One region of the Symbiobacterium terraclitae genome, then DNA from elsewhere that is predicted to be linked to it. Evidence: riboswitches for the same ligand, from Rfam matches in the RefSeq annotation. Region 1 holds a riboswitch; each other region holds the start of a gene.
The links. A riboswitch is a leader RNA that binds a small molecule or an ion and turns the genes downstream of it on or off. The one in region 1 is predicted to bind S-adenosylmethionine.
Positions count from the first base shown of each region.

Region 2: linked by a shared signal. The riboswitch ahead of metK (methionine adenosyltransferase) and the one ahead of J2Z79_RS09940 (methylenetetrahydrofolate reductase) in region 1 are both predicted to bind S-adenosylmethionine.
Region 3: linked by a shared signal. The riboswitch ahead of J2Z79_RS17635 (methionine ABC transporter ATP-binding protein) and the one ahead of J2Z79_RS09940 (methylenetetrahydrofolate reductase) in region 1 are both predicted to bind S-adenosylmethionine.

Region 1 covers NZ_JAGGLG010000015.1:17,560-28,521, reverse strand. Annotated here, with positions in the region: gene J2Z79_RS09955 (response regulator transcription factor) at 1-115, shown strand, start outside; gene J2Z79_RS09950 (sensor histidine kinase) at 105-1,232, shown strand; gene J2Z79_RS09945 (M23 family metallopeptidase) at 1,912-2,472, shown strand; SAM riboswitch class I at 2,535-2,639, shown strand; gene J2Z79_RS09940 (methylenetetrahydrofolate reductase) at 2,737-3,639, shown strand; gene J2Z79_RS09935 (hypothetical protein) at 3,654-4,463, shown strand; gene J2Z79_RS09930 (homocysteine S-methyltransferase family protein) at 4,720-7,446, shown strand; gene J2Z79_RS09925 (ASKHA domain-containing protein) at 7,534-9,111, shown strand; gene nagZ (beta-N-acetylhexosaminidase) at 9,436-10,962, shown strand, end outside.
Region 2 covers NZ_JAGGLG010000035.1:34,968-45,929, forward strand. Annotated here, with positions in the region: gene J2Z79_RS15950 (4Fe-4S dicluster domain-containing protein) at 1-514, shown strand, start outside; gene J2Z79_RS15955 (formate dehydrogenase subunit gamma) at 495-1,190, shown strand; gene J2Z79_RS15960 (DUF5680 domain-containing protein) at 1,256-1,726, opposite strand; gene J2Z79_RS15965 (hypothetical protein) at 2,416-2,556, opposite strand; gene fabZ (3-hydroxyacyl-ACP dehydratase FabZ) at 2,858-3,304, shown strand; SAM riboswitch class I at 3,399-3,508, shown strand; gene metK (methionine adenosyltransferase) at 3,609-4,805, shown strand; gene J2Z79_RS15980 (glycosyltransferase family A protein) at 5,100-5,495, shown strand; gene J2Z79_RS15985 (ComFC family protein) at 5,535-6,323, shown strand; gene csrA (carbon storage regulator CsrA) at 6,311-6,601, opposite strand; gene J2Z79_RS15995 (flagellar assembly protein FliW) at 6,601-7,014, opposite strand; gene hpf (ribosome hibernation-promoting factor, HPF/YfiA family) at 7,354-7,881, shown strand; gene J2Z79_RS19035 (glycosyltransferase family protein) at 7,948-9,066, shown strand; gene secA (preprotein translocase subunit SecA) at 9,273-10,962, shown strand, end outside.
Region 3 covers NZ_JAGGLG010000049.1:599-9,633, forward strand. Annotated here, with positions in the region: gene J2Z79_RS17595 (metal-sensitive transcriptional regulator) at 1-46, shown strand, start outside; gene trxA (thioredoxin) at 146-490, opposite strand; gene trxA (thioredoxin) at 873-1,217, opposite strand; gene gpmI (2,3-bisphosphoglycerate-independent phosphoglycerate mutase) at 1,458-3,011, shown strand; gene eno (phosphopyruvate hydratase) at 3,018-4,304, shown strand; gene secG (preprotein translocase subunit SecG) at 4,485-4,718, shown strand; gene J2Z79_RS17625 (alpha/beta hydrolase) at 4,787-5,479, shown strand; gene J2Z79_RS17630 (biotin synthase BioB) at 5,635-6,414, shown strand; SAM riboswitch class I at 6,496-6,613, shown strand; gene J2Z79_RS17635 (methionine ABC transporter ATP-binding protein) at 6,692-7,690, shown strand; gene J2Z79_RS17640 (methionine ABC transporter permease) at 7,683-8,333, shown strand; gene J2Z79_RS17645 (MetQ/NlpA family ABC transporter substrate-binding protein) at 8,373-9,035, shown strand, end outside.

The DNA of each region.
Region 1 (10,962 bases):
CAACAACACGGTGATGGTCCACATCCGCAGGCTGCGGGAGAAGGTGGAGGACGACCCCAGTCACCCCACGCTGATCAGGACCGTCTGGGGGGTCGGCTACAAGATTGAGAACTAGTGCCGGTCTGAGCCTGCGCTGGCGCCTCATCCTCACCTTTGCCGCCAGCGGTGCCCTGGCTGTCGCCTCGACCATGTTCCTGCTCGTCGCCGCCGCGACGCTGGCGAGTGTGCTCCCCCCGCTCGGCGCTCTGCTGAGCTTCCTCTCCGCGACGGTCGGCGCCTGGCCCGTCATGCTGCTCGTCTGCCTCGTGCTCTTCTTCGGCTGGTACATCCTGCTCAGCCAGCCGCTCATCCGCTACATCGAGGCGATGAGCCGGGCGATGGACGAGGTGGCCCGGGGCAACTTCGAGGTAACGCTGCCGCCCCGCGGCCTGGACGAGCTGGGGCTCCTGGGGCAGAACCTGGTCGCGATGAGCCGGCAGGTCAAGAGCTCGCTGGAGCGGGAGCGGCAGGCGACGCAGGCCCGGTATGAGCTGATCACCGCCGTCTCCCACGACCTGCGCACCCCGCTCACCTCCGTGCTCGGCTACCTCCAGCTGATCGACGAGGACAAGTACAGGGACGAGGTGGAGCTGCGCTACTACGTCGACATGGCGTACGAGAAGGCGCGGCAGCTGAAGCGGCTGATCGACCAGCTCTTCGAGTTCACCCGCACGAGCCACGGGGCACTGGTGCTCCGGCCTGTGCCCATCAACCCGGCCGAGCTGCTGGAGCAGGTGGCGGAGGAGTTCGTGCCCGCCCTGCGGCAGGCGGACATGGAGTACCGCCTCCGGCTGCCGGAGGCGCGCGTGACGATCCACGCCGACCCCGACCTGCTGGTCCGGGTGCTGGAGAACCTGATCTCCAATGCAATCCGCTACGGGCGCGAGGGGAAGCTGGTGGAACTGGAGCTGGACGTGGACCGGGCCGGCCGGTCGGTGCTGATCCGCGTGGCCAACCGGGGCAACCCGATCCCGGTGCACCAGTTGGAGCACATCTTCGAGAGCTTCTACCGGGGCGAGCGCTCCCGGTCGGGCAAGACCGGCGGCGCCGGCCTGGGGCTGGCCATCGTGAAGAACATCGTCACCCTGCACGGGGGATCGGTGCGGGCGATAAACGAGACGGATCGCACGGTGTTCGAGGTGCGTCTGCCGTTCGGTGCAGCGCCGGCGCGCTCCGACGTGCACGGTGCCTGATGGGCTGTCACCTTTCTGCCTGCGGCCCGCGGCGGCGGCCGTCCCGTCGTCCGCGACCCGTGATGGCGCCGCCCTGGCACCTGCGGCGAGGGGCCGGATGGGGGAGGAGAAGCCTCTGGAGCAAGAAGGGTGTGGGCGGAGGCTGTCGGACGGTTTTTTTTGTCCGCCACCGCCCGTGATGGCGTATCCACGGTGGCGACTGGCGCCAGGGACCCGGGGGTAGGACGGGCCAACTGGAGATCCCCCTATTTGCCTTCTGCAGGTGGTTTTCGGCCCGGTACCAGGGCGAAAAGGGCCCCTGAAGTGCTGATCAGGGGTGTTTTTCTGGGCGGATGATACTCCCGGGGGGTATCAAGGGCGGGGGATATGGGGAGAAATTCCCCACAATGCCCGGAAAATAGGGGGAGTTTTTCCCTATATTTAGGTGGGAACCGTTGCTGCATGCATGAGGTGCGACGCTGCCCGAGTGACGATGAGGAGATGGGGACTGCAAGGCGGTTGGAGGCGGAACCCGGGGTGCATCCTGCTGCGCCGGTGCGAGACCACCCCGACGGCGCAGCCCGCTTGGGCTCGGTACCCGACCTCGGTAAACCTTAAGGAACCCGTAAGCTTCAAGTGAGACAGCGTTAAGCTCCGCACGATATGGTAGGGGTATCAACTCGCATGGGAGATGCCCGCCATGTCGATTCGCAGACCTTTGCTTGTGACTCTCCTCATCCTCGCCATCTCTCTGGCCGCGTGGGGCAGCCGGCCGGTGGCCGCCGTGGACCCCGGCCAGGATGCGCGCGAGATCGGCCAATGGATCCGGGAGCGCCAGGACGCGGCGGCCCCGCCCCCGGAAGGCGAGCCGGCCTGGCCCGTACCGGACCACGCCGAGATCACGTCCGACTACGGGATCCGCCTGCACCCGGTGCTGAAGCGGCTGCGGCTGCACGCGGGGATCGACATCCGTGCGCCGGAGGGAGCGGCGGCTGTGGCCTGCCTCGACGGGAAGGTGATGGCGGTGGCCTCGCTGCCGGCGTACGGCCAGGTCGTCGTCATCGACCACGGGGGGCGGCTGGCCAGCGTCTACGCCCACCTGTCGGCGGTGGAGGTGCAGGAGGGGGACCTGGTGGCCCGCGGCGAACCCATCGGCCGCGTGGGCGCCACCGGGCAGGTGACCGGCGCACACCTGCACTTCGAGATCCGGGTGAACGGCGAACCGCAGGAACCTTTGGACCTTCTTGCCGCACTCTTGTGATAGGTCTTGTCCGTTCGCCCTGGTGTTGCTATACTGTCCTCTAATAAATGAATACCCTGCTCGGTTCATCGAGAGTGGCGGAGGGACTGGCCCGGTGAAGCCACGGCAACCTCTCCGATAGGAGAACGGTGCCAATTCCAGCGGACGTCTCGTCCGGGAGATGAAGCGTGCGCAGATGGCCGTCTGCGAACCCTTCGTTCTCGAAGGGTTCTTTGTGTATGTGGGCGAGCGGCTTGGGAGACGCAAGTGGGGGAGGCAGGGCACATGGCACGACTGATGCACCGGCTGCGGCAGGGCGCCTTCTGCGTGACGGTGGAGATCGACCCGCCCAGGGGGGCGAACGTGACGAAGACCCTCGAGCGGGTGCGCAGCTTCGCCGACCGGGTGGATGCGGTGAACGTGGCCGACTGCCCGATGGCCAACGTCCGGATGAGCCCCATCACCCTGGCGCATCTGCTGCAACGGGACGGTCAGGTGGAGGCGATCTTCCACCTCACCACCCGCGACCGCAACGTGATCGGGCTGCAGGCGGAACTGCTCGGGGCGGCGGGGCTGGGGGTCCGGAACATCCTGGCCCTGCGGGGGGACAACCCCGAACAGGGCGACCACCCCGGGGCGCGCGGGGTCTTCGAGGTGGATACCGTCGGGCTGATCCGGCTGGCCGCCGCGCTCAACCGGGGGAAGACGGCGTCCGGCGGCGACCTGGACCAGGCCACCGACTTCGCCATCGGCTGCGCCTGCAACCCGGCCGCGCCGGACCTGGAGGCCGAGGTCTCCCGGCTGGAGCAGAAGGTGGAGGCGGGGGCGCACTTCGCCCAGACCCAGCCGATCTACGACCCGCGCCAGCTCGAACGGTTCCAGGCGAAGCTGGCGGGGCGGGTGAAGATCCCGATCCTCTACGGCATCCTGCCGCTGAAGAGCTACGAGTTCGCCGTGCGGATGAACCGGGACGTGCCGGGCATTCACATCCCCCACTGGGCCGTCGACCGCATGCGGGGCCGGGGCGAGGAGGAGGGCCTGCGGCTCGTCGCCGAACTCCTTGCGGAGATCGGCCCGCACGTCCACGGCGTCCACATCTTCCCGATGAACAGCGCCAGGCGGGCGCTGGCGGTGCTCGACATCCTGGACGAGCTGGGGCTGCGCCAGGCCCGCCGGATCGGCGCGTAGGAGGCGCCGGACCGGTGAAGGGAGGCGTCGCGACATCCATGCTCTCCCACGCGATCCTGAGGCCGCGGGCAGCCGAACTGGCCGCTCCCCTCCCCGAGGTGATGCGCCTGCTCCGCTACCAAGAGGGGCGCACCAGGGTCACGGCGCGCGACCTCGCCCTGCTGGCGCGCGGCATCGCCCTGGCCCGGGAGGCCGCCGCTCCCGCCGTCAGCCTGGCCTACTGCGCCGTGGCGGTGGAGGGTGACCGCGTCCGCACCGGGGTGCCGGGCATCGGCTGGCGCTCGCGGAGCCTGGCGCGCCTCCTGGCGGGAGCCGACGCCGTCACGCTGGTGGCGGCCACGCTCGGCCCCGGGGTGGAGGAGCTGACGGCGCAGCTCTTCGCCCGTGAGGAGTACGCCCTCGCCACGGTCGTGGACGCCGCCGGGTCGGCGCTGGTGAAGGGTCTGGCCGAATGGGTGCGGGCGAGGCTGTACAGAGAAACGGCGGGTGTCGACCCATCCGGGCACGCCCGCTCGGTGGATCCGGGGGTTTCTGGGCCCGATGCCGGGGCTGCCCCGGGGATCACCGGCGGTGCCCGGCTCACCCCGCTGTACGGCCCCGGATACGGGGACTGGCCGATCGAGGAGCAGGGCCCGCTGGTGGTGCTGGCCGGCGGGCCGGCGATCGGCCTCACCTGTACCCCCACCAGCTATCTCGTGCCCCAGAAGTCCCTGGTGGGGCTGATCGGCTGGCTCCCCCACGGAGGCCGGGACTTGCCGGCGGCGGGATGCACCCGGTGCACGCTGGCGGACTGCGCGTACCGGGTGACCGCCGCGCAGCGCTGACGGCCCCGGCGCCGAGCCCGTGGCGACAGCTGCCTACCGCCCCGGCGCCGAGCCCGTGGCGACAGCTGTCCACCGCCCCGGCGCCGAGCCCCTGGCGACATCTGTCTGCCGCCCCAGTGCCCGGCCGTTAGCGGCACCTGCCGGCCGCCCCGGCGCCGGTCCGCTGGTAGCAACCGCCCGCCGATCCGGCGTCGAGCCGCAGGCAGGGTACTCACCGTGCCCGCGCGCCGAGCGATGCAGAGGAGGACATGATGCGATGAGGCTGGACGATCTCCTGGGCCGTGCGGTCCTGGTCTTTGACGGTGCGATGGGCACGATGCTCCAGGCCCGGGGACTGCCCGCCGGCGCCTGCCCGGACCTCTGGAACCTGGAGAGGCCCGACGCGGTGGTGGCCGTCCACCGGGAGTACGTGGCGGCCGGGGCGCAGATCATCGAGACCAACACCTTCGGCGCCACCCCGGCGAGGCTCGCCCACTACGGCCTCGCCGACAAGTGCCACGCCATCACCGTGGCCGGGGTGCGCTGCGCCCGGGAGGCCGCGGAGGGACGGGCCCTTGTGGCGGGGTCGATGGGTCCCCTGGGCGCGCTGGTGGAGCCCCTGGGCGAGCTGACCTTCGACGAGGCCTACGCCCAGTTCGCCGCCCAGGCCCGGGCCTTCGCCGAGGCCCGGCCCGACTTCATCATCGTCGAGACCATCGCCGACCTGAACGAGCTGCGGGCGGCGGTGCTGGCGTGCAAGGACCACGCCCCGTCCATCCGGATTATCGCACAGATCACCATCGACCCCAGCGGCCGGGCGTTCACGGGCACCGACCCCGAGACGGCCGGTCTGGTGCTGCAGTCGCTGGGGGCGGACGTGATCGGCTTCAACTGCTCCGTTGGCCCCGACCTGCTGGTGGACGCCGTTGCCCGCATGGCGCGGGTCGTCCGGGTGCCCATCTCGGTGCAGCCCAACGCCGGACTGCCGCTGCTCACGCCCGACGGCACCACGCGCTTCCCCATGGGCCCCGAGGAGTTCGCCGCCTACGGGCCGAAGCTGGTCGCGGCCGGGGCGTCGCTGGTCGGCGGGTGCTGCGGGACGACGCCCGAGCACATCCGGCGCCTGCGGGCCGCGGTGGAGGAGATGAAGCCCACAGGCCAGCCGGGGCCCCTTTCGGAGACGCTGGGCCTCGCCTCCCGTACCCGCTCCCTCTTCTTCGTGGAGCAGAACCTGCCGGTGGTCATCGGCGAGCGCATCAACCCTACCGGCCGGAAGCTGCTCACCCGGGACATCAAGGAGGGCGCCTTCGCACGGGTGCGGGACGAGGCGAAGAAGCAGGTGGCCGCGGGGGCGGCCGTGCTGGACGTCAACGTGGGCGTGCCGCTCATCGACGAACCGGCCGCGATGGCGCAGGCGGTGCGGGTGATCCAGGGCGCGGTGGACGTGCCCCTCTGCCTGGACTCGCCCAACGCCGATGCCCTGGAGGCCGGCCTCAAGGCGTGCGTCGGCAAGCCCCTGGTCAACTCGTTCTCCCTGGAGGAGGGCCGGGCCGAGGCGGTGCTGCCGGTGGCGAAGCGTTACGGCGCCGCCGTGCTGGGGCTGACCATCGACGAGCGGGGCATCCCGGCGTCTGCCCAACAGCGGCTGGAGATCGCCCGGCGGCTCGTCGCAGCGGCCGAGGCATACGGCATCCCCCGGCACGACGTCGTCATCGACCCCCTGGCGCTCACCGCCGGGGCCCAGCAGGCCGAGGCCCGGGAGACCCTCCGGGCCATCCAGTGGATCACCGACGAGCTGGGCGTGCGGACCTCCCTGGGGGTCTCCAACGTCTCCTTCGGGCTGCCCAACCGCCCGTTCCTGAACGCCGTCTACCTGACCATGGCCGTGACCATGGGGCTTTCCATGGCGATCATGAACCCGCTGGAGGAGCGGATGATGGACACCGTCCGCGCCCTGCGGCTCTTCCTCAACCGGGACCGGAACGCCCGGGTCTACATGCAGGAGGTGGGGCCCAAGCGGCTGGTCCACACGGTGGAGGAGGCGCTGAAGATCGCCGCAGGCGAAGGCCGTGCGGCTTCTCCGGGCGCGGCGGGCATCCCGGCTGCGAAAGGCACGTCGGCAGCGGACGACACGTCGGCGGCGGACGGCGCAAGGGCGGCGGACGGCGCAAGGGCGGCGGACGACACATCTGCAGCGGACGGCGTGCGGGTGGCAGCGGACACACCAGCAACCGCTGGCACACCGGTCGCAGACGGCACGCCGGCATCGACTGCGCCGGCGTTGGCCGCAGCGACCGCGCCCGCACCGGACGCGGGTGTGCCCGGTCCTGACCCCGCCGGCGACGCACTGGGCCGGAGGCTCTACGAGGCGGTCCTCGAGGGCGACAGGGACGCCATCCTGCCCCTGGTGGAGCAGGGGCTGGCCGAGGGCCGGGACCCCATGGCCATGCTGAACCAGCACCTGATCCCGGCCATCGAGGAGGTGGGCCGGCTCTTCGGCGAGGGGATCTACTTCCTCCCCCAGCTGATGCTCTCGGCCCAGGCCATGAAGAGGGCCTTCTCCCGGCTGAAGCCGGAGATCCAGAAGGCGAAGGTGGGCCAGGCCGAGATCGGCACGGTGGTGCTGGCCACGGTGCAGGGCGACATCCACGACATCGGCAAGAACATCGTCGCCGTGCTGCTGGAGAACTACGGCTTCCGGGTGATCGACCTGGGCCGCGACGTGAAGAACGAGGTCGTGCTGGAGGAGGCCCGCAAGGCCGGGGCCGACATCGTGGGCCTCTCCGCCCTCATGACCACCACCATGCCGCAGATGAAGCGGGTGATCGAGCTCTTCGCCCGGGAGGGCTTCGACTGCCCGGTGCTGATCGGCGGCGCCGCGACGACCCGGGCCTTCGCCGAGCAGATCGGCGCCCGGGGCCACGGGCGGGACGCCCAGGAGGCGGTGGCGCTGGCCCTGGAGATCCTGAAGGAGCGGCGGGGCGGCGGCATGGAGAAGGGTTAGCGCAGACGGAGTGAAGACCGGCGGGCTGTCACCGCGCATCTCGCGTTTTTCTTGACGAACGGGCGTGGCCGGAAAGGAGGGCACCGCATGGACTGTCGCATCCAGGCGGCGGGGAGGGCGTTCACCGTTCGCGCAGGAACGCCCCTGTCGGTCGCGCTCAATCAGAACGAGATCTTCGTCGAGACCCCCTGTGGCGGCAGGGGGCAGTGCCGCAAGTGCCTGGTGCGGGTGCACGGCGGAGCACCCGAGCCGACGAGCGCCGACCGGGAGCAGCTGTCGCCGGATGAGCTGGCCCGGGGGTACAGGCTCTCGTGCCAGCTGCTGGTGGCCGGGGACCTGGAGGTGGCCGTGGTACCGGCCGCCGCCGCCGATGCCCGCAAGGCCAGGCTTGGCCGCCTGAGCGGCCCCGTGGACGTGGATCCCTGGGCTCCGCTGAGCCCTTCGCGGCGGTCGCTGGGCTTTGCCCTGGACGTGGGCACCACCACCCTCGCGGGGGCGCTGCTCGACCTGCGCACCGGCGAGGAGCTGGCTGCCCACGCCGTCGCCAACCCGCAGGCGGTCTTCGGCGCCGACCTGATGAGCCGCCTCGCCCACGCCCTGCAGGGGGAGGAGCGGCGGGAAGAGCTGACCCGCCAGGTGCGGGAGGCGGCCCTGGGCCTGCTGGAGCGGCTGCTGAGCAAGGCCGGTGCCCGCCGGGACGAGGTCTTGGCGGCGACGCTGGTGGGCAACACCGCGATGCATCACCTCTTCCTGGGGCTCCCCGTGGACGACCTGGCCGTCGCACCGTACACGCCGTCGCTGTTGGAGGGGCAGACCTTCAACCTCCCCGGCTTCCCGCCGCTGTACGCCCTGCCCAACATCGCCGGTTTCGTCGGAGCCGACGCGGTGGGCGCCGCCCTGGCGGCCGGGCTGGATGAGGGCGACGGCACGGTCCTGCTGGTGGACGTGGGCACCAACGGCGAGGTGCTGCTGCGCCGCGGGGAACGGCTCTACGCCTGCTCCGCACCGGCAGGCCCTGCGTTCGAGGGGGGCGAGATCAGCCAGGGGATGCGGGCCGGCCCCGGCGCCATCGAGGCCGTGCAGTTCGACGGGACTGACCTGAGCGTGACGGTGATCCCGGACCCTGGCGGCACGGTCCGGGGGATCTGCGGCTCGGGGCTGCTGGACGCCGCCGCGGCCCTCCTGCAGGCCGGTCTGCTGGACTGGCGGGGCCGGTTCACGGCGACTGGCCCTGCGGCCCACCGGATCGCTCCGGATGGCCGGGCGGTGGAGCTGGCACCGGCGGTGAGGCTCACGCAGCAGGACGTCCGGGCGCTTCAGCTGGCCAAGGGGGCCATCCGGACCGGCGTCGACCTGCTGCTGCAGGAGGCCGGCATCGGGGCCGGGGCGCTGGACGAGGTGCTGCTGGCCGGTGCCTTCGGCAACTACCTGCGCCGGGAGAGTGCGGTCGCGGTCGGCCTTCTGCCGCCCGTCCCGCCGGAACGAATCCGGCCCGTGGGCAACGCGGCCATCGCGGGGGCCAAGCTGGTGCTCCTCTCCCGTTCGGCCAGGGCGCGGGCCGAGGCACTGGCCCGCAGCGCCCGCTTCGTGGAACTGGCGACCCACCCGGCCTTTGAGGAGGTCTTCATGGAGGCGCTCAACTTCCCGCGCGGCTTCACGGTGTAGGCCGGCGGTGGCCGCGCCAGGGTGGGCGGACTGGCTGGTGGTTGCCGGTCGCACGGGTGCTTCTCCGATCCGCGGGTGAGACCAAACCGGCCGGCCAGCACCGATCTGGCGGTAGTTCAAGCGGTGTGGACCGGCCCGCGGGCAGGTGGCGAATAGGGCTTGAGCCGACTGCCCATACCTATCGGACAGGGCGTTTCGCCGCAAGGTCGGGCACGAACGCTGACGGGTCGAACGTGACGGTTGCCTGGCGGCTGAAGTGGAGGCGGCGTGCGCCGCGAAGTGATGCAGACTTGCACTTGGGGCTCGATCCAGGGGGAATGCCGCATGCCTGTGCGCCTTTCCGCAAAGCTCCTGCGCTGCGCCCTGTCCGTCTTGCTCCTGGCCACCACCGGCCTGTGGGGCTGCGGCCGGGGGGGCGCGCCCGGCCCCCAGCCGTCGCCGCCGCCCACCGCAGATGGCGGTACCGGGCAGGAGCCCGGCGGGGAGCCGGCCCCGCCGGAATCGGTGGTGGGCGACTGGCTGGAGTACCTGACGCTGGAGGAAAAGCTGGGGCAGCTCGTCTGGGTGGGGCTGCCGGGTACCGAGCTGACGGCGGAGGCCGGGCAGCTGCTGGCCGAGGGAAAGGCGGGCGGCTGCATCTTCTTCGGACGGCAGGGCAGCGACCCGGAGACGCTCCGCCGCCTCACCGCAGATCTGCAGCGCGCGGCGACCGCCCGGGACCGGGCCACGCCAGGCCTGGTGATCGCCGTCGACCACGAGGGAGGCCTGGTGCAGCGGTTCGGCCCCCCGTTCACCCAGTGGCCCGCCAGCATGGCCCTGGGCGCCACGGGATCCGCCGAGTACGCCGAGCAGGTGGGCCGTGCGATGGCGCGGGAACTGCGGGCCGTGGGGGTGAACATGAACCTGGCCCCCGTCGCCGACGTGAACAATAATCCCGCCAACCCGGTGATCGGCACCCGGTCCTTCGGCGCGGATCCCGGGCTGGTGGCGCGGCTCACGGCGGCCTTCATTCAAGGGCTGCAGGCAGAGGGGGTGGGCGCGGCGGCCAAGCACTTCCCCGGCCACGGCGACACCGAGGTGGACAGCCACTTCGCCCTGCCGGTGATCCCCCACGACCGGCAGCGGCTGGACCAGGTGGAGCTGGTCCCGTTTCGGGCGGCCGTCACGGCGGGCAGCGACGCCATCATGGCCGGCCATATCCTCTTTCCTGCCGTCGCACAGGACGGCAGGCCCGCCAGCCTTTCTGCCGACATGCTGACCGGCCTGCTGAAGGGTGAGCTGGGCTACGAGGGCGTGGTGATCACCGACGCCATGGACGGCATGGCGGCGATCACCGCGACCTACGGCGTGGAGGAGGGGCTGGTGCTGGCCATCCAGGCCGGGGCCGACGTCGTGCTGATCCCCGGGTCGTTCGGACGGGAGGACGCGCTCTACGGCGTGCTGCTGCAGGCCGTCCGGGACGGGCGGATCCCGGAGAGCCGCATCGAGGATGCCGCAGCCCGGGTGCTGGCGCTGAAGGAGAAGAGCGGGCTTCTCCCGCCCCTGCCTGATGCGGCTGGCGGCGAGCACACCCGCACTGCCCAGATCGTGGCGGGCGCGCCCCCGGGCGCGCCCACAGGCGGCCCCACCGGCGGAGACGATCCCATCGGCGCGCCGGTACACCAGGAGCTGGCGGACCGCGTCGGAGCCGACGCCCTGACCCTGGTGCGCAACGCCCACCTGCCGCTGGCGCCGAATCCCGACGACCTGATCCTCGTCATCGGCCCCGCCCATGCCAACCGCCACGACCGGGGCGACGGAGTCGTGACCGCGCTCGGCGCCTCCATCAAGGAGCTGCACCCGAACACCCGG
Region 2 (10,962 bases), on a different contig from region 1:
CTGCCCCACCGGCGCCACATACAAGACGGCCGAGGGACCGGTGAAGGTCGATGACGAGAACTGCATCGGCTGCCAGTACTGCATGACGGCCTGCCCGTACGACGCCCGCAGCTTCGATGAGGCGGCGCACGTGGTACGGAAGTGCTCCTTCTGCCTCGACCGGCTTGCGGCGGGCGAGCGGCCGGCCTGCGAGCAGACCTGCCTGACCGGCGCCCGCATGGCAGGCGACCTGGACGACCCCGCCGACCCGATCCACGAGAAGATCGCGGCGCCGGACGTGATCCACATCGCAGGCACCAGCTTCTACTACCGGCTGCCCGAGCACATCGACCGGGCGGCGCTGCCGGCGGACTTCAAGCCATCGGCGGCCACCTACGCCTGGCAGTCGATCATCCAGCCGGCCGGGCAGATCCTGATGGGCTCCACGCTGGCGGCGGTGTTGCTCAGCCTCGCCGTCAGCACGTTCAGGTCCCGCCGAAAGGAGGGGGCGCAGCATGAGCACGGCCAGGGTTAGCGCGCAAGAACAGGGTGGGGTCCGCGCGGGCAATCCGGACGGCCGGGTGCTCCGGTTCAGCCTGGGATCGCGCCTGGCCCACTGGAACCACGCCATCACGTTTCTGATCCTGCTCTTCACCGGCATGGCCCTGGTGGTCCGGGGCTTCGGTGGCCTGCTGGGAACCGCCGGGCTGCGCTTCTTCGGCCAACTGCACCGGTGGATGGCCATCCCGTTCACGGTGCTGACGATCCCGATCCTGCTCATCGCCGCCCGCCGGGCGACCGCGCGGTGGGTCCGGGAGGTGTTCCGCTTCGACCGGGACGACCTCAGGTTCTTCCCCGGCTTCCTGCGGGAGCTGTTCGGGCTGAAGGGCGACATGCCGCCCCAGGGGAAGTTCAACGCCGGTGAGAAGGTGAACTCCATCCTCCAGATCCTCGGCTGGCCCGTGATGGTGATCACCGGGTGGATGATGGTGTACAAGACGCACCTGCCTGCGTCCCTGATGCAGTGGGTGATCCCCGTCCACTCGCTCACGGCGATGCTCCTGGGCTGCGTGGTGATCGGCCACATCTACCTGGCCACGCTGCTCCCCGGCTTTCGCGAGGGGCTTTCGGGGATGCTCTCAGGCTGGGTGCCAGCGCGGTGGGCGAAGGAGCATTACCGCAAGTGGTACGACGAGATCGCGGGCGAGTAGACGGCGCAGCCCGGGCGGAGGGATTCCGCCCGGGCTGCGGCCGTCAGCGGGACAGTGGGGCCGGGTCAGCGGACGAGCCCGCCGTGGTAGCGCAGGGTGTAGACCCGCTCGCCGTCCCGCAGGATCCACTCCTGCCCCTGGAACCGGAAGACGTCGCCCTCGCTGGTGTCCACGTAGGTGAGGTCGCCGGAGGCGTAGGTAAAGCCGCCGAGGAACCGCCCTTCCCGGTACATGGCCGTCAGGCTCTCCTTGATCATGGCGCCGGCCTCCGCGGCGGTGATCCTGTCCGGGCGGATCAGGTAGCCGAAGTAGTTCTGCACCCACACCGGCGTTCCCTGATAGTACACGACCTCCTGACCGGCGAAATCGCTGTTGCCGAAGTAGCTGTCGTGATACACCCAGTCGCCTTCGGCGTACTGCAGATCCTGTGAGCCGAGGCGGTAGGGGAGGAGCTTCGGTCCGGAACCCACGTATGTACGGCTCTTGGCCCGAACCACGAAGGACTCGAGGTTCGTCAGCACCGCGTCCCGGTTCATGAGGTGCCCTCCTCGCGTTCTCGTGTCGTTACACCTGATGACAGTATGACACAAACCCGTGTTCGGGTCAACGCCAACCTGTGTTCGACTGCGGTGTGCCGGCGCGCAGAAAGACGGCCTGGACCGCCTGCTGCGGTCCAGGCCTCCCGGTCACCGCTCGCACAGTTCCACGCATCCGACCTGCCGCCCGTTCAGCTTACGGAGATCCCCCTGCCGGTCAGCTGCCGCCGGATCCGCTCCATGGTGCTGCCGGGCGGGGGCGCAACGCCCTCCAGCTGGTACGAGATCCCCATGGCCTCCCCGCTTTACGAGGACGGCGAGGGCTTCCACATCCGCCGGGTCGTCGATCCAGCCCGGCACCACCACGCAGCGGATCCATCGGGCATCCCCATCGCCGCGGTCGGGCGCGCCGAGGTGCAGGGCTGGGCTGCTTGGCTCGGGCCCGCTCTGCGGACGCCGCAACGCAGCGGCGAGGCCGGAGTCGTGATCCGACGAGATGTCGCTAGAGACCGGTGAAATGTCGTTTTTCGACGGTGAACAGCATCAGACTGATCTGGCGCCATGATAGCAGGCGGACCGGAGGGCGGCATCGCCCCCGGGATTGATCTTGCGCACAGCACGAAAGTACTGGGGGCCTTTGACCCCCAGTACATCCGCGAGCAGAGCGGAGACCCGCTCCCCGTATGTGCCTAGCAGCCTCCCAGGTTGGGGTGTTGGAAGGTGAACTCCCCGCCCCATGGGTCCGACTGGAAGCCGAGCTCGGCCCCGTCGAACCACCGCGCTACGCGGTCTTCCAGGTAGACGCGCATGCCCTCGTTCACGATCGTCACGTCGGACTCGGCTGGCTCTTCCAGAGCCAGGCCCAGGCTGGGACCGCCTCAACCGAACCCCTGCACGTAGATGCGGAAGCCGACCTTCTCCGGCTTGCCCTCCAGGCGCCGGGCGATCTCCGCGGCGGCTTCCGGGGTGACCTTGATCATCCTGTATGACACCTCCGGTTGTCTTGAGCCATACCCCGTAGGGTAATGCTACCGCTCTCCTACATGTTAGTCAACCCTTCCGTGAGAGGAGAGACGGCGCAACTGGGGAATACTGAACATAAGAATTCCACGGATCGGGGGGGCGTACCCGCTGGATATCAGGCAGATCATGGAGATCATCCCGCACAGGTACCCGATGCTGATGATCGACCGGGTGCTGGAGCTTGAGCCGGGAAAGCGCGTGGTGGCGGTGAAGAACCTGTCGGCCAACGAGCCCGTCTTCCAGGGGCACTACCCGGGCAATCCCATCTTCCCGGGGGTGCTGATCCTGGAGGCCATGGCGCAGGCCGGGGCCGTGGCGGTGCTCTCGCAGCCTGAGCACGCGGGCAAGGTGCCGCTGTTTGCCGGCATCGACGACGCCCGCTTCCGCCGTCCGGTGGTGCCCGGAGACCAGCTCCGCCTCGAGGTGGAGCTGGTGGCCATGCGCCGGGGGCTCGGCGTCGGCAAGGGGAAGGCGTACGTGGGCGACGACCTGAAGGCGGAGGCCACGCTGAAGTTCGCGCTGGTGGATGGTTCGCTGGCCAACGGGGCAGGATAGAGGTGCAATGCGGCGCCGGTTCTGGCGCGCATCGCCCTTGCTTGACACCATAACCCACGGGTGGTATTCTAGGCAGAGCATGTAGAACTGAATACTCTTATCGAGAGAAGCGGAGGGACTGGCCCAATGAAGCTTCGGCAACCGGCCTGCGCGGAGCGGGTGAGGTGCCAAATCCAGCCGGGCGGACGACCCGGAAGATAAGAGGGAAGAGCAGCATCATTCAACCCTCTTCGTTTCGAAGAGGGTTTTGATGTGTGCCAGTGCCGTCGGCCGTGAGCCGTGCTAGAGGAGGTAGCGGAGTACCATGATTGAGCCGAAGGGGAGGTATCTCTTCACGTCTGAGTCCGTCACCGAGGGCCACCCCGACAAGATGGCGGACCAGATTTCCGACGCAGTGCTTGACGCCCTTCTGACCCTCGACCCCAGGGCCCGCGTGGCGTGCGAGACCATGCTGACGACCGGCCTCGTGATCGTGTCCGGCGAGATCACCACCGACGCGTGGGTCGACATTGCCGGCCTGGTGCGCGACGTGGTCCGCGACATCGGGTACACCCGTGCCAAGTACGGCTTCGACGGCTCGACCTGCGGCGTGATGACCGCCATCGACCCGCAGTCGCCCGACATCGCGCAGGGCGTCGATGTGGCGATCGAGGTGCGGGGGCAGGTGACGGAGAAGGAGCTGGAGATCGGCGCCGGCGACCAGGGCATGATGTTCGGCTTCGCCTGCGACGAGACGCCGGAGCTGATGCCCATGCCGATCAGCCTGGCGCACCGCCTGGCGCGCCGCCTGGCGCAGGTGCGCAAGAACGGCACGCTGCCTTACCTGCGGCCCGACGGCAAGACCCAGGTGACCGTGGAGTACGTCGACGGCCGCCCGGCGCGGATCGACACCGTCGTCGTCTCCACCCAGCACGACCCGGACACCACGCAGGAGCAGATCCGCAAGGACGTGATCGAGCACGTCATCCATGAGGTGATCGATCGCAGGCTGCTGGACGACCGCACCCGGTATTTCATCAACCCCACCGGGCGGTTCGTGGTGGGCGGCCCGCAGGGCGACACCGGGCTCACCGGCCGGAAGATCATCGTGGACACCTACGGCGGTTACGCCCGCCACGGCGGCGGCGCCTTCTCGGGCAAGGACCCGACGAAGGTCGACCGGTCCGGCGCCTACGCCGCCCGCTGGGTGGCGAAGAACATCGTGGCCGCGGGCCTGGCCAGCCGCTGCGAGGTCCAGCTGGCCTACGCCATCGGCGTGGCCCAGCCCGTCTCCATCCTGGTGACGACCTTCGGCACCGGCCGGCTGCCCGACGAGCGCATCGCCGAGATCGTGCGGGAGACCTTCGACCTGCGCCCGGGCGCGATCATCCGCGACCTGGACCTGCGCCGGCCGATCTACCGGCAGACCGCCGCCTACGGCCACTTCGGCCGGCCCGACCTCGACCTGCCGTGGGAGCGCACCGATCGCGCCGCCGAGCTGCGGGAGCGGGCGGGGCTGTAACACAAGTGAAGAGCACGCCGGTAAGCCGGCGTGTTTCTTTTTTGCCGCCGTTCGCGCTGGTCGGCGCCGTTCCCCGGGGCACCGGCGTTCGCGGCCCGTTGCAGCACTGCTCGCTCCTGGGTGCCGTTCTCCCGCGGCACCGGCGTGCACACGGTACCGCGGATGACGTGCTCGCTGGCGCCGCTGCCCGGGTCCCTGGTGCGCGCGGCGGCGGCGCCGCACGTCGGCGACCGCCGCCGCGCGGTACCGCCTGCTCACGCTCCCTCATACCTTACAGATCGGGAGGGAGAGGCGGTGCGCGAGGGCGCCTTCTTCTGGGGCTTGCTGGCCCTGGCGGCATACGGTGCGGTTGCCGCCGTCGCACGGGTGGCGGGGCTGCTCGCCCGCATCCGCCTGGCGGAGGAGCGAGTGGCCTACGTCGTGCTGGTGCGCGACCAGGCGGAGTGGCTGGAGGATGCGCTGAGCCGCCTGGCGCGACAGGTGGACGCGGAGCTGGTGCTGGTGGACCTGGGCTCGCGGGACGAGTCGGCGGCGATGCTGTCCCGGCTGGCGCGCCGCCTCGGGCTGGCGCCGGTGCTGGAGCTGGGCCACCTGCCGCGCAGCGAGGCGGTCGCCAGGGCAGCGGCGGCGGCATCGGCCACCAGGGTCGTCGTGGTGGACCTGAACGGCGAGCTGGAAAAAGAAGGATAACAACACCCCCGCGGCGAAGCTCGCCCGGGGGTGAGTGCATTGCTGCGCACCATCATCGAGGGGCTGGTGTCCATCCTCTGGCCGCCCCGCAGCACGTGCCTGACCTGCGACGGGCCGCTGGCCGAACCGCCGCCGCCGCTGGCGACCATCGCCGAAACGGTGCCGGTGTGCGACGCCTGCTGGGCCGCGATGCCCTTCGATCCGGAGGCGCGCCTCTGCGCCAACTGCAGCCGCCCCATCGCGGGTGGCACCGGGTTCTGCGCGGAGTGTGCGGACCCGCCGCCCTTCGGCCGCGTCTGGGCGCTGGGACTGCACCGGGGGGTGCTGCGGACGGCCGTGCACCACGTGAAGTTTCGCGGGCGCCAGGCGCTGGGGGTGGCCCTCGGCGGCTACCTGGCGGCCCGGGTGCAGGAGCCGCCCGAGGTGATCATCCCGATCCCGCTGCACCCCAGCAGGCAGCGGGACCGGGGCTACAACCAGGCCGAGCGCATCGCCGCGGGGCTCGCCGCCCAGCTGGGCGCGCCCGTTGTGGAGGGCGATCTGGTCCGGCTGCGGCGCACCGGTGAGCAGACCCGGCGGGACCGCGCGGAGCGATGGCGCAACCTGGCCGGCGCCTTCGGCGTGCGCAGGGGGCGGATCCCCGCCTGGGCGGGCAGGGACGCCCTGTTGGTGGACGACGTGCTGACGACCGGTGCGACGGCGGCCGCGGCGGCCGCGGTGCTGTGGGCCACGGGGGCCAGGAGCGTGAACCTGGCCGTGCTCGCGGTGTCGGACAAGCCGATTCCCGCCGCCAGGGCCGGATTCGCCGGGTCCGGCTATGATCTCTGACCTTCCTCCCGATCGCCAGCGCCACCCTTGCCAGGCGGATGCGGCGCGAGGGCTTGGAGCAGCTCGGCCGGGAGCAGTGCGGCCCCCTGCGCCGACTGCCGGTTGGCGGCCACCACCTCGTCGTAGATCTCCTTGCGCAGCACGGTGACCGAGCGGGGGGCCGTGATGCCCAGCCGCACCACCGCCTGGGGGCCGGTGCCCCGCACCTGCACGATCTTGATCTCGATGTCGTCGCCGATGAGGATGGACTCGTCCAGCCGTCTGGTGAGCACGAGCATCAGGGGGCCTCCTCTGCGGGGGCGGACTTGCTGGGGAAGAGGCGCTCGCGGGTCCGGTACCGGTCGTCGGCCAGGATGACCTGCCGGCCCTTGCGGGTGAAGGGGTTGAAGAGCAGCGGCGCGCGCAGGTTGGCCGTCGCCTCCCGGAACTCCGCCGGCACTTGGGCGATGGCGTAGAGCAGCACCTGCTCCGCGTTCTGGGCGCCGACCGCCTCCAGCTCCTCCTCCGGGATGTCCGGGTTGTAATCGGGGAAGAGGGCGAAGGGGTAGACCAGCGTGAAGCCCACGTCGGGGTGGTCCACGGCCAGGAGCTGCTTGAACACGTCGCCGCCGCCGGGGATGTCCGCAACGACATAGCGCTTGATATCTGGGAATCCGTAGAGTCCCGCGGGAAACTCGAATACCTTCTCCATCCCGAGACCTCCGTCCGGTTGGCTGCAGTTTGTGCCGGGTCCGTTCCCCTATTCTTTTCGGCGGCCGCGCCGGGCGCGCCTGCCTGGGTCCACATGGTTATCCCCACGCGCGCTCCTTGTAGAAACCATTATCAACAGACTTATCCCCATTATCCACAGCCGGGATAGGCACATGGTGTGCATAAGCCGCTGCCCGCGCGGGGATGAAGGCCCCGCGGATGCAGGATAATGTTAGGTAGCGGGAGCGCCGCGGCAGGGAAACGGCATGCCGGAGGGGAAGAAAGTCATAGCCCTGATGGAGGTCCGGCAGGGCCTGTCGAGAAGGGAGGAGTTGGCGCTATGCAGGTTGCGGTACGCGGCAAGAACATCGAGATCACCCGGTCGCTTCGCGAGTACGTCGAGAAGAAGCTTGGGAAGATCGAGAAGTTCGTGGACCACCCGATCTCGGCGCAGGTCAACCTCTACGTGGAGCGGGGGCGCCATATCATCGAGGTTACTGCGGATCTGAACGGATTGATCCTGAGGGGCGAGGAGGCCACGGGTGACATGTACGCCTCCATCGACCTCGTTGCTGACAAGCTCGAGAAGCAGGTGCAGAAGTACCGCTCCCGGCTCCGCCGCCGCGGGGCTTCCGCCGGGGTCGAGGCGGTGCCGGCGGCCGACGAGGACGTCGCGGCCGACCTGGACGGCAAGGTCGTCAAGACCAAGCGGTTCCCGGTCAAGCCCGTCACCGTCGACGAGGCGATCCTGCAGATGGACCTGCTCTCGCACGACTTCTTCGTGTTCGTCAACAGCGATACTGGAAAGGTGAACGTGGTCTACCGCCGGCACGACGGCGACTACGGTCTGCTGGAGCCGGAGTATTGAGCCGCGGCTGACTTCGGCCCCGCCGCCATCGGGCGGCGGGGCCGTACCGTGTTAGGAGGCACGACCGTGCGCACGGCAGCGATCATCTTCGAGGGCGGGCCCGAACCAGAGAACGAACTCCAGGAGTGCCTGATGGGACTGCGCCACGCCGTCACCCTTGACACAGTGGCCAAGTTCCGCGCGGCCGGTCTCGACCAGGTGGTGCTGGCCACCAACTACCCGGCCCTGGCGGCGGCGGCCGAGCGGCTCGGCGCTGGCGTCTTCGACACGCGCGGCTCGGCGCCGTTCCACTTCGGCCGCTCCCTGCAGCGGGCGGTGCGCGCGTCCGGTGCGGACGCCGTCATCTACCTGAGCGGAGCCGCGCTGCCGCTGATCGAGCAGCACGAGATCGCCTGGATCCGCCAGGCGCTTCTGCAGGGTGGCCCGACGGTCGTGGTGAACAATGTCCAGTCCGTGGACCTGGTGGCTTGGTACCCGGCATCCTACCTGGAGCGGGTGGAGCCGCCGGAGAACGACAACCTACTGGGCTGGCTGCTGCAGGAGGCGGGCATGGAGCGGGTGCTGATTCCGCACTCCGCCGCGATCCACTTCGACCTGGACACGCCCACCGACTACCTGATCCTGGCCCTGAGCGGGCGGGGCGGCCCCCGGGCGCAGGCGGCGCTGCGGGCGGTCTCCTGGCCCGGCGACCGGCTCCGGGCCGCCGCCGACATCCTCGCCACGGAGCTGCCCGAGGTGGCCCTCATCGGGCGGGTGGGCTCGGCGATCATGGAGCACTTCAACCGCAACCTCCCCGTGCGGCTGCGGGTCTTCTCGGAGGAGCGGGGGATGAAGGCGCTGGGGCGGGAGGCCAGGGGCGAGGTGCGCTCCCTGGTGGCCGACATGGTGGCGGACCTGGGCCCGGAGCGCTTCTTCGACCGGATGGGCGACGTGTGCAGCGCGGTCTTCTTCGACACCCGCGTCCTCTTCACCGACAGGGGCCGGCGGGTGAGCGAGTGGGACCGCTTCCACTCCGACCTGGGGATGGTTGAGCGGATCGGGGACCCCTTCGTGCGCGCCTTCACCCGGGCGGCCGTGAACTGCCGCATCCCCGTGGTGCTGGGAGGGCACTCCGTCGTCGCCGGCGGCCTCTGGCTGCTGGCCGACCGGGCGATCGCCATGAGGGAAGAGACCGCAGGGGCGTGAAGAGGGGCGGCTGGCGGAGGGCGCGGTTCCGTCACGCTCTTCTGAACTTGCCCATCATATTCCGTTGCTTGTCCCGGCGATGCATGCTAAAATAGCGCGGATGTCCGCCCGGCGCGAACCCATCGCGGGGCTCATTGCATCTAAACCTAGACCGGTTTAATTCCACGGCGCCAGCCAACTGGCAGAAGAAAGAAGAAGGTGTAAGCGTGGCACTGAAGTTCCTCACCAGCATCTTTGGCGACTACAGCGCGAAGGTCGTCAAGCGCCATCAGAAGACGGTGGCCCTGATCAACAGCCTGGAGCCGCAGATGCAGAAGCTCTCAGACGCCGAACTCGCCCACAAGACGGTCGAGTTCAAGGAGCGCCTGGGCCGTGGGGAGACGCTGGAGCAGCTCCTGCCCGAGGCGTTTGCCGTGGTCCGAGAGGCCTCTGTGCGCGCCACGGGCAAGCGGCCCTACGACGTACAGCTCATCGGCGGCATCGTGCTGCACGAGGGCAATATCGCCGAGATGAAGACCGGTGAAGGCAAGACCCTGGTGGCTGCGCTTCCCCTTTACCTGAACGCCCTCACGGGGCGCGGCTGCCACCTGGTCACCGTGAACGACTACCTGGCCCGGGTCGGCCGCGACGACATCGGCCGCATTTACAAGTTCCTGGGCATGACCACCGGGCTGATCGTGCACGGGCTCACCTCCGCCCAGCGGCGGGAGGCCTACGCCTGCGACATCACCTACGGCACCAACAACGAGTTCGGCTTCGACTACCTGCGGGACAACATGGCGATGTACCCGCACGACATGGTGCACCGCGAGTTCCACTACGCCATCGTCGACGAGGCCGACTCGATCCTGATCGACGAGGCCCGGACCCCGCTGATCATCTCCGGCCCCTCCGGCAAGCCCACCGAGCTGTACTACACCTTTGCGAAGATCGCCGAGCGGCTCGTCAAGGACGAGGACTATATCGTCGAGGAGAAGGAGAAGCGCGTCGCCCCCACCGAGGCGGGTGTCGCCAAGGTGGAGAAGTGGCTGAACATCGACCACCTCTACGAGGGCGAGAACCAGCAGCTGGTCCACTACCTCAACAACGCCATCAAGGCCAAGGAGCTCTTCCACCGCGACCGCGACTACGTGGTGAAGGACGACCAGGTCATCATCGTCGACGAGTTCACCGGCCGCCTGATGTTCGGCCGGCGCTGGTCGGACGGCCTGCACCAGGCGGTGGAGGCCAAGGAAGGCTGCAAGATCGAAGAGGAGACCCAGACGCTGGCGACCATCACCTTCCAGAACTACTTCCGTATGTACAAGAAGCTCGCCGGCATGACCGGTACCGCGCTGACGGAGGAGGAGGAGTTCCGGAAGATCTACGGACTCGACGTCATCGCCATCCCCACCAACAAGCCCGTCATCCGCATCGACCACCCCGACATCGTCTACAAGACGGTCCGGGCCAAGTTCAACGCCGTGGCCGACGACGTGGCGGAGCGGCACAAGCGGGGCCAGCCCCTGCTGATCGGCACGGTCTCCATCGAGAAGTCGGAGTACCTCTCCCAGATCCTCACCCGCCGGGGCATCAAGCACCAGGTGCTCAACGCCAAGTACCACGAGCGGGAGGCCGAGATCATCGCCCAGGCGGGCCGGTTCGGTGCGGTCACCATCGCCACCAACATGGCCGGCCGCGGCACGGACATCCTGCTGGGCGGCAACCCCGACTTCGCCGCCCGGCAGCGCATGCGGGCCGACGGCTACCCGCCCGAGCTGATCATCGCGGCCACCGACATCATCCCCTCCGAGGATCCCGAGGTCCAGGCGGCCCGCCAGGTCTACCTGAAGTACCTCAAGGAAGAGGAGGAGAAGTGCGCGGCGGACGCGGAGAAGGTGCGGGCCGTCGGCGGCC
Region 3 (9,035 bases), on a different contig from region 1:
CGAGGCCGTCGATCAGGTGATCGAGCAGTTCATCAAGCTGGGGTGACGCGCAGCGGACCGGGCACGGGCGCCCGGTCCCTGGCGCGGGTTTTCCGGAAAGCGCTCGGCGGAGGGGCTGTCCCCTCCGCCATCCGTGGAGCGACGATCAGGCCGACTGCACCTGCTGCAGGGCGCTGTCCAGGATCCGGTATGTCTCGGGCTTCGACTCGAAGCCCAGGATCTGGTCGACCTTCTCGCCCCTGTGGAAGAGGACCATGGTAGGGATCGACGTCACGCCGAGCCGGCGTGCCCACTCCTGGCCCTCATCCACGTTCAGCTTGGCGACCTTGACCCGGTGGCCGTTGTCGCGCGCGTAGTCCTCGAGCACGGGGTTGAGTGCCTGGCAGGAAGGGCACCAGGGAGCCCAGAAGTCGACCAGAACGGGAAGATCGGACTGCAGCACCTCCTCCTCGAACGTGGCATCAGTGATCGCAACCGTATACTGCTCCATCAAGCGGTCCCTCCTGTCCTTCAGGTACCCTAACAGGGTATCCGTGTTAAGGGACGACCTCGCTTTGCATGTCGTTTCATCCTTGTTGAAAAAACCGCTGTAAGAACGAAATGAGGGTCGATGGAGGAGCCGAAGCGCCCACCGCTGCCGTTGGTACAGGTGATGGGGCAGTTCCAGCGGGCCAATGCAGAAGGACCGGGCACGGGTGCCCGGTCCTCTGTGCTCTCCGCCCCCCAGTGCGGCGTTGAGCGTCTCGAGCGCGTTGCCCACGTCCGCGCCCGCCTGGCCGCGCGACCGCCGACCGGGGCCGGACCAGAAGGCGACGATGGCGATGACGCCGGCGGAGGGGGATTCTTCCCCTCCGCCGGCTGTGACGTCCCGATCAGGCGGACTGCAGCTGCTCCAGCGCCTTGTCAAGGATCTCGTACATCTCGTGCTTGGGTCGGAAGCCCACCAGCTGCCCCACCGGCTTGCCCTTGTGGAAGAGGATCATCGTCGGGATCGACATCACCCCGAACTGGCCGGCCCACCGCTGCTCCTCGTCCACGTTGAGCTTGGCGATCTTGATGCGGTGGCCGTTGTCGCGCGCGTAGTCCTCCAGCACGGGGCCGATCATCCGGCAGGGGCCGCACCACGGTGCCCAGAAGTCAACCAGCACCGGCAGATCGGACTGCAGCACCTCGGCCTCGAACGTGTCATCGGTAATCGGAACGGTATACTGCGCCATACAGCGGTCCCTCCTGCTCGTAGGTACCCCACGGGGTATTCGCTCGCGCTTAGGACGCACCTAGTTTGCGCGCGGATACGGCCCCTTTCGCGCAAACCGCAAACTGGGACGAAAAGAAACAGGGGAAAGCCCTTCCAATGGTGAACCCCACTTTGGTAAAATGGCTTTGCAAAAGTCCTGCGATATGCGGTAGGAGTCGCGCGCAGACTTTTAAGAGGAACGCAGGAGGTGACCCGTACCTTGTCCGCCTATCGCAGACCCGTAGCGTTGATCGTGTTGGACGGGTGGGGGCTGAACGCTGATTCCCGGGCCAACGCAGTGGCGATCGCCCGGCATCCCAACTTCGACCGGCTGATGGCCCGGTATCCCCACACGACCCTGACGGCATCGGGCGAGGCGGTGGGTCTCCTTCCCGGGCAGATGGGTGACTCCAACGTCGGCCACCTGAACCTCGGGGCAGGGCGCATCGTCTACCAGACCCTTGTCCGCATCCGGCGCAGCATCGACGACGGATCGTTCTACACGCTGCCCGCCTGGCAGGTCGCGCTGGACCGCGCCCGCAAGCCCGGCGCAGCCCTTCACCTCATGGGGCTCGTCTCTGACGGCGGCGTGCACAGCCACATCGACCACCTGATGGCCCTCATCGATCTGGCCCGCCGGGAGAACGTGCAGCGGCTGTACATCCACGCCTTCCTGGACGGGCGCGACGTGCCGCCCCAGTCGGCCCTGCCCTATCTGGAGCAGGTGGAGGCCAAGCTGAAGGAGGTCGGCCTGGGGCAGATCGCCACCATCTCGGGCCGCTACTACGCCATGGACCGGGATAAGCGGTGGCAGCGCACCGAGAAGGCCTTCCTGGCGATCACGCAGGGCGAGGGAGAACGGGCGGCGTCCTCCGCCGACGCCATCGCGAAGGCGTACGCGCGGGGCGAGACCGACGAGTTCGTGCTGCCCACGGTGATCGACGGGGTGGACGGCCGCATGGGGCCCGACGACGGCGTGATCTTCTTCAACTTCCGGCCCGACCGGGCCCGGCAGCTGGTGCGGGCCCTGCACGAGACCGCCTTCGACGGCTTCAAGCGGCCCGAGGGGTTCCGGCCGGTCACGCTGGTCACCATGACGCAGTACGACCAGACCTTCACCGATATCCCCGTGGCCTTCGGCCCGCAGTTCGTCGACGTGCCGATGGGCCAGGTGGTCGCCGAGGCCGGCCTGCGGCAGCTGCGCATCGCCGAGACCGAGAAGTATCCGCACGTCACGTACTTCTTCAACGGCGGCGAGGAGCGGGTCTTCCCCGGGGAGGAGCGGGTACTGATTCCCTCCCCGAAGGTGGCCACCTACGACCTGAAGCCGGAGATGTCGGCCTACGAGGTCGCCCGCGAGGCGGTGAAGTGGATCGAGCAGGACCGCACGGACTTCATCGTGCTCAACTTCGCCAACCCCGACATGGTGGGCCACACCGGCGTCCTGGAGGCGGCGGTGAAGGCGGTGGAGGCGGTGGACGAGTGCCTGGGCCAGGTGGTGGACGCCCTGCTCGCCAAGGGCGGTGCGGCCATCATCCTCGCCGACCACGGCAACTGCGACCAGATGGTCGACTACGAGACCGGTGCGCCGCACACCAACCACACCCTGAACCCTGTTCCCTGCCTGCTCGTGGACGATCAGCGCATCGGCGCCAGGCTGAAGCCCGGCGTTCTGGCCAACATCGCGCCGACGCTGCTCGAGATCATCGGCCTGCCCAAGCCACCCCAGATGGACGCGGATTCCCTGTTGGTGACTAACGCGGAAGGAGCCTGATCTGGAATGACGACGATCCTGAACGTGCACGCGCGTGAGGTCCTGGATTCCCGCGGCAACCCCACCGTCGAGGTGGAGGTGATCCTCTCCAACGGCATCACCGGCCGGGCGATCGTGCCCTCGGGCGCCTCCACCGGCCAGTTCGAGGCGGTCGAGCTGCGCGACGGCGACAAGGGGCGCTACCTGGGCAAGGGCGTGCTGAACGCCGTCCGGAACGTCAACGAGGTGATCGCCGAGGCCGTGATCGGCCTTGACGCCACTGACCAGGTTGAGCTGGACCAGACGATGATCAGGCTGGACGGCACCCCCAACAAGGGGAAGCTCGGCGCCAACGCCATCCTGGGCGTCTCGCTGGCCGCCGCCCGCGCCGCGTCCAAGGCCCTCGGCATTCCGCTCTACCGCCACGTGGGCGGGCTGACCGCCCGCACCCTGCCCGTGCCGATGATGAACATCATCAACGGCGGCAAGCACGCGGACAACAACGTGGACATGCAGGAGTTCATGATCTTCCCCGCCGGCGCGCCCTCGTTCGCCGAATCGCTGCGGATGGGCGCCGAGGTCTTCCACTCCCTGCGCTCGGTCCTGAAGGGCAAGGGCTACAACACCGCCGTCGGCGACGAGGGCGGCTTCGCCCCCGACCTGAAGTCCAACGAGGAGGCCATCACCGTCATCCTCGAGGCCATCGAGAAGGCCGGCTACAAGCCCGGGCAGGACGTCTTCCTCTGCATGGACGTCGCCTCGTCGGAGTTCTTCAAGGACGGCAAGTACGTGCTGGCCGGCGAGGGCAACAAGGTTCTCACCACCGAGCAGCTGATCGACCTGTGGGACAGCTGGACCCGCCAGTACCCCATCGTCTCCATCGAGGACGGCGTGGCCGAGGACGAGTGGGAGGCGTGGGTCGAGCTGACCCGCCGGATCGGCGACCGGGTGCAGCTGGTGGGCGACGACTTCTTCGTCACCAACACCCAGCGCCTCGCGCGGGGCATCGAGATGAAGGCCGCGAACTCGATCCTGGTCAAGGTCAACCAGATCGGCTCGCTCACCGAGACCCTCGAGGCCGTTGCGATGGCGCACCGGGCCGGTTACACCTCCGTGATGTCGCACCGCTCGGGCGAGACCGAGGACACGACCATCGCCGACCTGGCCGTGGCCCTGAACTGCGGGCAGATCAAGACCGGCGCCCCGTCCCGCACCGACCGCGTGGCGAAGTACAACCAGCTGCTCCGCATCGAGGAGGAGCTGGGCGACGCCGCCATCTTCGCCGGGACGTCGGTCATCAAGGGCCGGAAGTAGGTTGCCGGCCAGGCTCGTCCTCAGCGCGATCAGGGACTGGCCGCCGGCCTCCAACACCATCTGCGCAGACCGGGGTCGCGAACCTTGTCGAGGTTTGGCGGCCCCGGTTCGCGATTGTGCGTCGGTCCATGATGTGGTACAATTGACAAGCTATCAGGGCCAGTATGAGGGGGTGAAGGGATGACGACATTCGTGCTGGTACTTCATACCCTGTTTGCGCTCGGCCTCATCTCGACGGTGCTCATGCAGTCCGGCAAGAGTGCGGGCCTGTCCGGCTCCATCGCCGGCGCGGGTGAGCAGATCTTCGGGAAGAAGAAGGGCCTGGACGAGATCCTCAACCGCTTCAGCATGGCCTTCGCCACGCTGTTCGTCCTGACGTCTGTTCTGATGCTCTTCCTGGAGTCCCGGGGCTAGCTGGCAATACGTAGCGTAAGAACGGCCGGGCGCGCGTGCCCGGCCTTCTGCATTGCGGGGGGAACGCCATGGCCATCGCAGCCCGCAGCAGCGATCCCGTCTTCGTGCGCGGCGGCCCGGTGGGCTGCCTCGCGCTCCACGGCTTCGGTGGTTCGCCGGCCGAGATCGGCCCCATCCTCACCGCCCTGGCCGCCCGGGGGCTCACGGTGTCCGCGCCGCTGCTGCCGGGGCACGGCGCCACCGGGCCCGCCCTTGCGGAGACCAGGTTCCGCCACTGGATCCGCGGTGCGGAGGAGGCCCTCCAGGAACTGGCGGGCAGCTGTACCCAGCTTCACCTGCTGGGCTTCTCGATGGGCGCGCTGATCGCGCTCCACTTGGCCGCACGCCGGGACGTCGGCTCGGTCTGTGCCCTGGCAGCGCCGGTCCTGCTGGACGATCCCCATGCTCTCAGCGGCCGCCTCGCCCGGTACATGCGGGGAGGGCCGCCGCCCACCGCCCTCCGGTCGCTGGTGCGCCTGGCCCGCCTGGTCCGCCGCGAGCTGGTACACGTCCGGGCTCCCGTGCTGGCGATGCAGGGCGACCGCGACCGGTGGATCGCGCCCGACAGCGGGGCGTACCTGGTGCGGCATGTGTCAGGAACGGCCCGCCTGTGCCTCCTGGAGGGGAGGGGGCACTTCGTCGGGCTGGAGCGCGGCCGGGACGAGGTCGCCGCGCAGGTTGCAGACTGGATCACGGTGCGTGCAATCGGGTGCAGACCTTAGTTGGCGCGCCATGCGCCAAAAGCACTATGGCTAAATGGGTCTTTCCCTGAATACCCTATTGTCTGACATTCGGGTACTGTATTTGTGAAGACTGTCACATAGGCAGGTGATCTCCGGTGATCGGACCAGTCCTGCGACGGGCCGAGGCGGGGCGGATGCCTAGCCGGCGAGAGGTGCTCCTGATGCTGCGCGCCGACGAGCGCGAGTACCAGAGCCTGCTGGAGGTGGCCGGGCGCATCTGCCGGCAGATGAAGGGCGACCAGCCGTCCCTGCGCGCCCTGATCGATCTGCAGACCGTTGGTGGATGGGAGCGTGCGCTGGAGGAGGCCGTCCACGCCGCACAGCACGGGAGCGAGTCCGTACTGCTCTGCGCGTCAGCCGACTACGACGCGGTGGAGGAGGTCGCGGTCCTCGTCCGGGAGATCCGCACGCAGACCGGGATGTGGGTCTCGCTCTGCATGGGCGAGCGCCCCTACGACGCCTATGCCCTGTGGCGCCAGGCGGGGGCCGAGGAGTACCTCCTGCCCCACGATTGCTGCAATCCGCACCTGTACGCGCGGCTGCACCCCGGCCACTCGCCGGCGGAGCGGCTCACCCGCTGCCTCTGGCTGCGGGGGCTGAACTACCGCGTCGCCGGCGGGATCTGCGTCGGCGTTCCGGGCCAGACCAGCGAGGACGTCGCGGACGACCTGGAGGTGCTGCGCAACTCGGGCGTGTCCGGGGTTGTACTCCGTTCCGTCTCCGAGGAGGCCGACGTGCTCCGGGTGCTGGCCATTGCCCGTCTGTGCCTGCCCGATGCCGACCTGTGGGTCGCCACCGACGACCCGGTCCAGCAGGCCCGTTCCCTCACGTGCGGGGCCAACATCCTGGCGACCACCCGCCTGGAGGGCACCGGTCCGAGGACGCGCCTGCTGACGCTGGTGACCAGCGGTTGACCTGAAAGGGACAGCGATTCGCTGTTGACGGGTGCTTGAGATCGTGGTAATGTAGGGCTCAACACAACTGCATAGCGTTGACTCTTATCCAGAGTAGGCAGAGGGACTGGCCCGATGAAGCCACGGCAACCGGCACGTTCCCAGGCGTGCAGCGGTGCCAATTCCTGGTGGAAGGCGCTTGCCTTCCCGAAGATGAGAGGCAGCCGGAAGTTGATTTTTCTGTGCGCCTCTTTTTTGGGGCGCACTTTTCTATTGCCGCGAACGGGGTGATACCTGGGTGATCGAACTGAAGGCCCTCACGAAGGTCTTCCGACAGAACGGCCAGGAGACCGAGGCCCTGCGGAACGTCAGCCTGCACGTGCCCAGGGGGCAGATTTTCGGGATCCTCGGCCAGAGCGGTGCGGGAAAATCGACCCTGATTCGCTGCGTCAACCTGCTGGAACGCCCCACGTCTGGGGAGGTGTGGGTTGACGGGCGGGAGATCACCCGGCTCTCGCCCGCCGAGCTCCGGGCGGCACGCCAGGAGATGGGGATGATCTTCCAGCAGTTCAACCTCTTCGACTCCCGCACGGTGGCGGGCAACGTCGCCTACCCGCTGGAGGTAGCGGGCTGGGACAGGAGCCGCATCGCGAGCCGGGTGGCGGAACTGCTGGAGCTGGTAGGGCTGTCGGACAAGGCCCATGCCTATCCGGCGCAGCTCTCCGGCGGGCAGAAGCAGCGCGTGGGCATCGCCCGGGCGCTGGCCCCCGGGCCGAAGCTCCTGCTCTCGGACGAAGCCACCTCGGCGCTGGACCCCGACACCACGCGGTCGGTGCTCGCCCTCCTGCGGGAGATCAACCGGAAGCTCGGGCTGACGATCCTGCTGATCACCCACCAGATGGAGGTCGTGAAGCAGGTGTGCGACTCCGTGGCCATCCTGGAGGGCGGCCGCCTGGTGGAGCAGGGCGGGGTGCTGGAGCTGATCGGCCGCCCCGGCTCCCGGCTCCGGCAGCTGTTCTACGAGCCGTTCCGCGACACCGCGTTCCATCTGCACCCCGGGGGCGTGCTGGCGGCGCTCTTCTTCGTGGGCGACTCGGCCGACGAGCCGCTGATCAGCTCGGTGGTGCGCCAGTTCCAGGTGGACGCGAACATCGTGCAGGGTGCGGTGGAGCGGATTGCGGGCACGACGGTGGGCCGCCTGCTGGTGGAGTTCACCGGCCGGCCCGACGACATCCAGGCGGCGCTGGAGTACCTGGCCCGGCGCGGCGTTTCGCCGGAGGTGATCGAGCGTGGTTGACCTTTGGTCGATGATCCTGACGGCGACGATCGAGACGCTGTACATGACCGGGGTCGCCGCGGCCTTCACGCTGCTGTTCGGCCTGCCCCTCGGCGTGCTGCTGGTGATCACGGACCGGGGCGGCATCTGGGAGGCGCCCCTGCTCAACCGCACGCTGGGCGTGCTGGTCAACATCGGGCGCTCCACGCCCTTCGTGATCCTGATGGTGGCGGTCTCGCCCCTCACCCGGCTGCTCATCGGCCGTTCCATCGGCACCACGGCCGCCATCGTGCCGCTGGTGGTCGCGGCCGTCCCCTTCATGGCCCGGGTGGTGGAGCAGGCCCTGCACGAGGTCGGTTCCGGCCTGATCGAGGCCGCCCTGGCGATGGGCTCCTCTAACTGGCAGGTCGTCACCAAGGTGCTTCTGCCCGAGGCGCTGCCCTCGTTGGTCCGGGGCACGGCGCTGATGCTGGTCAACCTGGTGGGCTACTCGGCCATGGCCGGTGCGATCGGCGGCGGAGGCCTGGGCGACGTCGCCGTCAAGTGGGGATACAACCGGTACCAGCTCGACGTGATGTACGTGAGCCTCGTGGTGCTGGTCGTCATGGTTCAGGTGATGCAGTGGATCGGCGATAGCCTGGCCAACAGGTTTACGCATAAATAGAAAGCGGTCTGCACACAGACTGGGGAGGATGAGCGCCAGATGAAGCGTATCGCGGGTATCCTACTGGTTTCGGTCCTCTCGCTGGGCATCCTGGCGGGATGCGGCGGCGCCAAGCAGTCGGCCGGGAAGGCGGAGCAGGTCACCCTCAAGGTGGGCGCGTCGGTGACCCCCCACGCGGAGATCCTGAAGTCGATCCAGGAGGCGGCTGCGGCCGAGGGGATCAAGCTGGAGATCGTGGAGTTCACCGACTACGTGCAGCCGAACATCGCCCTGGCCGAGGGAGACCTGGATGCGAACTACTTCCAGCACCTGCCCTACCTGACCAACTTCGCCGAGGAGCGGAAGCTGGACCTGGTCTCGGTGGGGCCCGTCCACCTGGAGCCGCTGGGCTTCTACTCGTCGAAGCTGAGCAGCATCGACCAGCTGGCTGACGGCGCCACGGTCTCCATTCCCGACGACCCCACCAACGCCGGGCGTGCGCTCAAGCTGCTCGCCGACCAGGGCCTGATCACCCTGAAGGAGGGGGTCGGGGTCAAGGCGACGCCCAACGACATCGTCGACAACCCCAAGAAGCTGGACATCGAGATGCTGCAGGCCGAGTACCTCCCGCGCAGCCTCGAGGACGTGGACGCAGCGGTGATCAACACGAACTACTACCTGGATGCGGCGAAGAACCTCGGGGTGAAGGCCAACGTCCTGGCC